DNA from 2 places in the Thermanaerosceptrum fracticalcis genome. Region 2 is predicted to be linked to the other one. Evidence: a T-box and tRNA genes for the amino acid it is inferred to sense, from the RefSeq annotation. Region 2 holds a T-box; the other holds one or more tRNA genes.
The links. A T-box is a leader RNA that pairs with one kind of tRNA and senses whether it is charged. The one in region 2 lies ahead of thrS (threonine--tRNA ligase), so its partner is inferred to be a tRNA-Thr.

Region 1: it has a tRNA-Thr gene. The T-box ahead of thrS (threonine--tRNA ligase) is inferred to sense a tRNA for this amino acid. The anticodon was not compared.

What each region holds. Positions count from the first base shown of each region.
Region 1 covers NZ_CP045798.1:2,985,723-2,990,155, reverse strand. The annotation lists gene BR63_RS15225 (FAD-dependent oxidoreductase) at 1-888, opposite strand, end outside; gene BR63_RS15220 (ArsR/SmtB family transcription factor) at 888-1,175, opposite strand; gene BR63_RS19800 (methyl-accepting chemotaxis protein) at 1,309-2,184, opposite strand; tRNA gene BR63_RS15210 (tRNA-Thr) at 2,573-2,647, shown strand; gene BR63_RS15205 (copper amine oxidase N-terminal domain-containing protein) at 3,331-4,433, opposite strand, start outside.
Region 2 covers NZ_CP045798.1:451,655-456,087, forward strand. The annotation lists gene ftsZ (cell division protein FtsZ) at 37-1,077, shown strand; gene BR63_RS02370 (DUF445 domain-containing protein) at 1,345-2,037, shown strand; T-box leader at 2,111-2,328, shown strand; gene thrS (threonine--tRNA ligase) at 2,565-4,433, shown strand, end outside.

The sequences.
Region 1 (4,433 bases), 1.3 Mb from region 2:
CTGGGTTAAGAGATTATAGTTTTCTGCACAGTCACCCACGGCATAAATGTCAGGCAGGTTAGTTTCCTGGTATTCGTTGACAGCGATACAGCCTGTAGGCCCTAAACTAATCCCGGCATCTTTTGCCAGTTGTACATTGGGCCGAACTCCTCCTGCCCAGATAACTAAGTCAGCTTCCAGGGACTCGTTTTCTAATAAGACCTCTTTTACTCTTCCTTCCGGATCCCCCCGGAATCCACATACTTTGACAGCGGTTTTGATGTTGATGCCTTTCTCCACCAGGTAATTTTCTACATACTTAGCCATTTCCTCATCGTAACCCGGCAAAATTGCCGGCGCCATCTCTACCACGGTTACTTCCAAGCCGCGCAAAACCAGATTTTCTGCTGTCTCCAGGCCGATAAAACCCGCTCCCACTACCACTGCTTTACCGACCTGTCCCTCTTCAACCAGACAACGAATATCTTCGGCGTTTTGTACTGTCCTAAGGGTAAAAATATTCTGTAAATCAATACCTGGCAAGCGTGGTAAAACAGGAGAAGCCCCCGTAGCAATTATTAAATAATCATAGCCAATTTCATGAATAGCACCCGTATCCAGTTCCGTAAAGAGCAGGCTCTTTTTATCCGGGATGATCCTGGTAACCTCACGTCTGGTCAAAACATGAATCCCTTGTTCTATCTCAAATTCTTCCGGCCCTCTTACAACCAATTCTTTTCTCTCTTTAATTAAGCCCCCTATGTAATAAGGGAGACCACAGCCTGCATAAGAAATATCTTTGTCCCTTGTGAGCACTATCACTTCCAGGTCCATATTTTCCCGTTTGGCTTTACTAGCCGCTTTAGTGCCGGCAGCTACACCGCCAATTACTACTAACCTTTTGCCCACTACCTCTCACCTCTTAAATTCCATAGTAACTCCGCCACTGCCCTGGCCTTTTCATTTACTACCCTGTACGATATCTCCGTGCCCTTGCGCCCCCCTTCAATAATCCCCTTCTTCTTAAGAACAGCTAAGTGCTGGGATATAATGGGTTGAGGGAGTTTCAGGCACTGCTGCATGGTAGTTACATTACATTCCTTACCCAGTAAACCCGTAACTATACACAGCCTGATAGGATGGCCCAGGACTTTAAGTATTTCTGCTTCCCCATTAAACTTCGTGTAATCGTGCACGATTATCACCATACTTATATGTTTGTTTTCATATATATTATTATCCATATATTACGCAGTGTCAATACTTTAAATAACATTCCATAATTTATTAAAAACAGGAGGGCTTCTTACGCCCTCCTGGGTAACACCCTTATTTTTTACTTACATCCAGTAAATCCTGGGCCAGCTTTTCCAGTTTATGAGCCATAGCGGACATTTCCTCACTGGAAGCCGCTATTTCCTCAATGGTAGTGACCTGTTCGTGAATAGCTTCTTTTAGGGTAGTAGTATTCGTGTTGATCTGCAAAATTGCATCCTGTACATGATTTAAAACCTGTTTAATTTGCTTAGCCGACTCGGCAGAATTAACAGCCAGTTTGCGCACCTCTTCCGCTACAACCCCGAAGCCCCTTCCTGCTTCTCCTACTCTGGCCGCCTCAATAGCCGCATTGAGACCCAGCAGGTTGGTCTGCTTGGCTACTTCCTGAATAAAGACCACCACGTTGTCCGTGTCTTTTACTTTGTCTACGGCCTGGCTCGTAATGGAAGTTAAGTTTTCCCCCGAGGCCGCCATTTCTTCCATTTGCCCGTTCATGGTCTGGATAGCTGCCGCCAATTGCTGTGAAGCCGCACTTAACAGCTGGGCTGTTTCCCGTACAACGGCCTGCATCGTAATATCCTCTGCCGTAACAATGCAGCCAACCACATTTCCTGTTTCATCTTTAATGGGAAAAGCATTGGCTATGTAAGGTACACCGTAAACGGATTGCTCCCGGGTAAATTCTTTAATGACTCGCCTCTTTTCCATCATGCACTGATAGCCTGCGGTCCCCGGCTTAAGCTTGTCCCCCGGTTTGCGTCCAAAATTGATGTTTCTTCCCGGAACATAAGCCAAGTAGGTATCACCCTCAATGACAGAGAAGCTGATGTCAGCCAGCGTAATATCATTGATGTACTGAGCAATACGGGCAAAATGGCGGAGAGCCTCACGTCCTGTAACAGCTTCCAACCCCTCTAAAAGATTCATACCTGACCCCCCATATAAACAAATTCTCTCTTTGTATCTTTTATATTCTTTATTATAAACTACTTTCCTCACAACGTTAAATCTCGGGGAACAATTACATATAAATTTAACATAAATTGAATTCCAATCAAAAACCCGTTTTTTGTTCTAATTTAAGAAGGTATAACTTTCTTAAATTCATGAATTTACAGTTAGATATCTCTTTTTAAAGTAACAGCTTGTGCATTCTTTTATCTCCTTTTTCCATAGCTACTACAATTATATAAATATTATCAAATAATTAAAATAAGAATGATAAACAACAGATTTATTTATTTTCTCGTTTAATCTTTACACTATAAAATTGACAATTTGAATTTGGCTACATATAATTTAGTTGTATTAAGGTGCTGGTGTAGCTCAGCGGTAGAGCAATTGATTCGTAATCAATAGGTCGCGGGTTCAAATCCCGCCATCAGCTCCAGTTATATTAATTTTCGCAAAAGAAAAAAATCAATAAATAAAAACGCTTTCAAGGAAAACCTTGAAAGCGTTTTTATTTATTCACCCCATGGACTACAAGGTGTCTTCTTTAGTTCTTCACGTTTTTCTTCTAAAGCCGCCAATTTTTCTAAAGCTTCCTCAATATTAGCAAGGATAGGTGCGTTCATTTTCTACTCCCCCTTCCTTTTGTATGAAGTATTATTATATAATACATCACTTACTTAGGTCGTGTTATATAACTTTTTGTAATACTATTATATTTCCTTCTTGTAAAAAGGTCAATGCGATTGGGGAAAATATATTGTATACATTAATGCGCATATATTAAGCAATAGGAAGTATTTTTCTACAAAAATTACACACGCTAAAAATGCTGTTTAATTATAACCATATTGGAGGTTGGGTTCATGCGTTGGAAAGAACACGTTCTCCCTCCCTCCCGGTTCATGAACATATACAGGTCTTTCCTGGGGTAGTTACCTGCCTAAGGACTGAAGGTGACCACACCATATCCGGGAAAAGTGCCAGAACGAGAGGAACAGTGGGTTAATGCACAGTTAGGTTATGTTGATAAACTAAGAGAAAACGTACAAAGCATGGATAAAATATTGAAATAGCAAAGGCCGGATATCCGGCCTCTTGTTTTTGCTTTCTCTCTGTAAATTACCTGACTAAATAAACCGTTTTCGTTTGAGGAAACCACATGATCTGGGCCCCGAAGGATTCCGCTATATACCTTATGGGCACTAGAGTCCTACCCTTGATAACGGTGGCCGCTATATCAAAACCGGGTATGGGTTGGTTCAGTACTAACTTTACCTCGTTCTTTCCCTGCCTTACTATAATTGTACCTGTGTTCTCCTCCCATTGAATTTCTGCACCTAATGCCTCACCGATGAAACGAAGAGGCACCATGACACGATTATTAAAGAGAAGCATGGGAATATCAGTTTCCCGTAATATACCGTTTACCTTACTGAATGTATTTCCTACCATTAAGCTCATGGTTACCAAGTTCTTAGCCTGGCCAACCGTTAAGATACTAAATTTATCCGTATAAAAGGTGAATGTTTTATTGTTTCTATCATAAATACCACCCAGGGGCACAGGATTAAGCGTTACTTCATTGTCTATCCTTACCCCGCTTAATTCTACAATATGTAAGATTCCTAAGTTTATAGAGGACATGTCAAATGTTACTGAAACAGGCTCATTAAAACCGGTTACCTGCCTGGAGTAACTGGCATTCCCGCTGCCCCCAAACGTCTCAATAGATAACTCCACCATCTTGCAACCTATAGCAGCTATATTAGATCCCTCGGCAGTAAGAGCTCTGACCACTGCCCCTCTTTTATCGTTATCTGTTAACTCTCCAATCTTTATGGCCACATTAGAATGACCCTGCTGTAAAGCCTGTTCCCACAGCGAGGTCTTTAAGACGCCGGGAGGAAACTCCACGGTAATACCGTTGTTCTCAATGATTAGAGGCACGTTGTTCTTTTCCAGTTCATTGATGAAATCAAGCAAAAAAGTTACTTTACCTTCTGGCCTCCCGGTCAAAGAAAAGAATGCTTTCCCGGTACTTCTTACCGTTTCCCGCAGGATTGCCTCATCATTTTTCTTTCTTTTGCTTTCTGAGGTTATTTCATCATGGCTAGTATTGTCATGGCCATAATCATCTTCATTATTGTCATTGTTCTCATTATGATTATCGTTATTTTGCTGGGAATCGTTCTCGTTATTCTCGCCGGGAGGTGATTCCACTA
Region 2 (4,433 bases):
CGAGAGTTGCAGATATAAGAAAGGGGAAAAGGTCTGATGCTAGAGTTCGAGATGGATATTCACCAGTTTGCGCAAATAAAAGTAATCGGTGTGGGTGGAGGAGGAAGCAATGCCGTTAACCGCATGATTGAAAGCGGCCTAAAAGGTGTAGAATTTATTGCTGTCAACACTGACGCCCAGGCCTTGTATCTGTCTAAAGCAGAACATAAAATCCAAATCGGTACCAAGCTTACCAGAGGGCTGGGGGCTGGTGCAAACCCGGAAATTGGACAAAAAGCGGCCGAGGAAAGCCGTGATGAGATAGTGGCAGCCTTAAAAGGTGCCGATATGGTTTTTGTTACGGCTGGAATGGGAGGGGGCACCGGTACGGGGGCGGCTCCCATTGTGGCCCAAATCGCCAAAGAGATGGGAGCCTTAACGGTAGGCGTAGTAACAAAGCCCTTTGCCTTTGAGGGACGTAAACGTTCCAGTCAGGCAGAGACAGGCACTGCTAATCTCAAGGCCAAAGTGGATACCTTAATTGTCATCCCCAACGAAAAGCTGCTCCAGGTGGTGGACAAGAACACCTCGATTAATGATGCCTTCCGTATTGCCGATGACGTCCTGCGGCAGGGTGTGCAGGGTATCTCTGACCTTATTGCCGTTCCAGGATTGATCAACTTGGACTTTGCCGATGTGAAAACCATCATGCAGGAGACAGGTACCGCGCTTATGGGTATCGGGAGTTCTTCCGGCGAGAACCGTGCTGCTGTTGCGGCCAGGGCCGCCATATCCAGTCCCCTTTTGGAAACTTCCATTGAGGGTGCCCGGGGCGTGCTCTTAAATATCACAGGTGGACCCGGCTTAGGTTTATTTGAAGTTAATGAAGCCGCGGAAATTATTGCCCAGGCGGCTGACCCTGAGGCTAACATCATCTTCGGAGCCGTTATTGATGAGAATATGAAGGAAGAAGTAAGGGTCACCGTTATTGCCACGGGCTTTGACCAAAAGCATAAACAGCAGGAGCCTCTCATGGGTATGGATGTAAAACCATTCCCCGATGAACTCTATATCCCGCCTTTCTTGAGAAGAAAATAGAGGTGCGTTGCGCCTGTGACCTTTGATCAGTGTCCAGTTGCCAATATATATGGATAGAATCTCCAGGAACAGCCTGGAGATTTATTGTTCGTCCGGCATGTTTACTGAGCCGATGGGTTGAACGAAACCCAGGAGCTGTATACGAGGCCCGTACGTACGGTTCTGTGAGAAGGATAAAGCCGAAGCAAATTACTTCGGCTTTACCTTACTCGATTTTAATTTTGATGCTTACCAATTTTAGTGTAAAGGGCAGTACCGGAGGGCTCCATGTCTTTACTATTATTTGTAGACTTGCTTATTTTCCGAATCTCTGTTATTTTGTCAGGGAAAACTTTTTTCACGGGTGAAAAAATGAAAGAGATAGCCTTCATATTATTGATGGGAATGGTTGGCGCTTTAATTGGCTGGCTGACCAATGTGGCAGCCCTTAAACTGCTTTTTCGCCCTCGGCGGGCTTATGTTGTTCCTCTGATAGGCTGGAAAATCCAGGGACTTATTCCCAAACGACAAAGGGATATTGCCGTAGCTATCGGTGATGTTGTCAGTACCGATTTACTTACGGGAAACGATATTGCTTTAAGCCTTGCCCGCCCGGAAATTAAAGAGCGGATTGCCGGTAAAGTAGCCAGTCATGTCCAGGAAAGGGTACTGATGAAAATCCCTCCTTTTATACCCAGAAACATCAAGATTGCTACCCTGGAATACATCGGTAAATCTTTCCGGGCGGAGGTAATAAGTTTTTTTGATAACTTGCAGAATATTATTAAGGATGAGTCGGATATTGCCAGAGAAATCAAGCAGATTGTGGAAGATAAAATTTTGGCCCTGGATTTAAACAAGCTGGAAGAGATGGTTACCAGGCTGGCTAAAGAAGAATTAAAACACATTGAGATAATTGGTGGGATTTTAGGTTTTATTATCGGCATTGCTCAAGGGCTGCTGGCCGTCTTTATCCGCTAACTATAAATATTGACATGGTTAAATAGCTAAATTATAATTACCATTATTACAGTGACAATTTAATAATATCATGATAACAGCTGTGAACAGGACAACTTTCGGCAATGTCTCCTCCAGAGAGGTGGTACCCCAGGCTGCAAGTACCGCCAGGAAGGTTTTCGAAAGACCACCTGTGAGCTTTTTCTCCGAAACTATGCAGTAGGAGAAAACGTAGTCCGGCGTTAACGGGTAAAGAGTGGAAGAAGACCTTCTTCTAAAAGGGTGGAACCGCGGGTTAACCTCGTCCCTGTATGGGACGGGGTTTTATTGTTCGTCCGGCATGTTTACTGAGCCGATGGGTTGAAAGAACCCAGGAGCCGTATACGAGGCCCGTACGTACGATTCTGTGAGAAGGATAAAGCCGAAGCAAATTACTTCGGCTTTACTTTACTCGATTTTTTAAAAGGAAAGGGGACACACCTGCTGAAGTGAAGGTAGTTCTCTGAGGACAGGAATGTCCACAAATATATCTTGGGAGGGAAGATAAAATGGTAAAAGTTACACTAAAAGACGGTTCAGTCCGGGAATACCAGGCGGGAATAAGCATCGGTGAAATTGCCGAGGACATCAGTAAAGGGTTGGCCAGGAATGCCCTGGTAGGGAAATTTAACAACAGTGTCGTTGACCTGTCTTACAAAGTAGAAGAAGATGGGACACTGGAGATATTGACCTTTGAAGATGTGGAAGCTAAGAACGCTTTCCGTCATACCTCATCGCACATCTTAGCCCAGGCCGTACAGCGACTTTTCCCCGGAACCAAGCTGGGTATTGGTCCCGCCATTGCCGATGGTTTTTATTACGATTTTGACTCGGAGCATACCTTTACGCCCGATGACCTGGCCAAGATTGAGAAAGAAATGGAGAACATCGTCAAAGAAGATTTACCTCTGGAAAGACAGGAGATCAGCAGGGAAGAAGCCATCAAGTTGTTTGAGGATAAAGGTGAAAAATATAAGGTTGAATTGATTCAGGATTTACCGGAGGACACCCCTATTACCCTGTATAAACAGGGAGATTTTGTGGACCTTTGTGCCGGTCCCCACGTATCCAGTACCGGTAAAATCAAGGCTCTTAAACTATTAAGCCTGGCCGGAGCTTACTGGCGGGGTAGTGAAAAGAATAAGATGCTGCAGAGGATTTACGGTACTTCTTTTGCCAAAAAGGCCGAGCTCGACGAATATCTCTTCAGAATCGAAGAGGCTAAAAAGCGCGACCACCGTAAACTGGGCCAGGAATTAAAACTCTTTGCCATCATGGATGAGGGACCCGGGTTTCCCTTCTTCTTCCCCAAAGGAATGGTTATCCGTAATGAACTGGAAAACTACTGGCGGGAATTACACCGCAAGTGGGGTTATCAAGAGGTAAAGACACCCATCATTTTAACCCGCCAGTTGTGGGAACGTTCGGGGCACTGGTATCACTATAAAGAAAATATGTATACAACAGTGATTGATGAAGAGGATTTTGCCATTAAGCCTATGAACTGTCCCGGGGCCATGCTCATCTATAATTCCGATTTGCACAGTTACCGGGATTTTCCCATCCGTATGGGAGAATTGGGTTTAGTGCATCGTCATGAATTGTCCGGCGCTTTACATGGCCTCATGAGGGTGCGCAGCTTTACCCAGGATGATGCCCATATCTTCATGCTCCCCAGCCAGATTACCAGTGAAGTAAAAGGGGTTATTGATCTGGTTGATACCATTTACCGGCTTTTTGGCTTCCAGTATCATGTTGAGTTATCGACCAAGCCTGAAAAGGCCATGGGCTCTGATGAAATGTGGGAGATCGCCACTCATGCTTTAGAACAGGCCTTAAAAGAAAAGGGGATGTCTTATAAAATAAATCCCGGTGACGGGGCCTTTTATGGTCCTAAGATCGATTTCCATTTGCGGGACTCCATCGGTCGCACCTGGCAGTGCGGCACCATCCAGTTGGACTTCCAGCTCCCGGAAAAGTTTGCTCTCACTTATGTAGGTGAGGATGGACAAAAACACCGCCCTGTTATGGTTCACCGCACCGCTTTTGGCAGTATTGAACGGTTTATCGGTATTTTAACGGAGCATTATGCCGGCGCTTTCCCAACGTGGCTGGCGCCTGTCCAGGTCAAGGTCTTACCCATTACGGAACGTCATGCCCTTTATGCCAAAAAATTGGCGGACGATCTCTTTAAGGCTAATGTCCGGGTTGAACTGGATGACCGTAACGAGAAAATCGGTTACAAGATTAGAGAAGCCCAACTGGAAAAAGTACCGTATATGCTGGTAGTGGGAGATAAGGAGATGGAAAATAACACGGTGGCCGTCCGGAAAAGAGGTCAGGGTGACCAGGGGACCGTGGATTATGAAACATTTAAG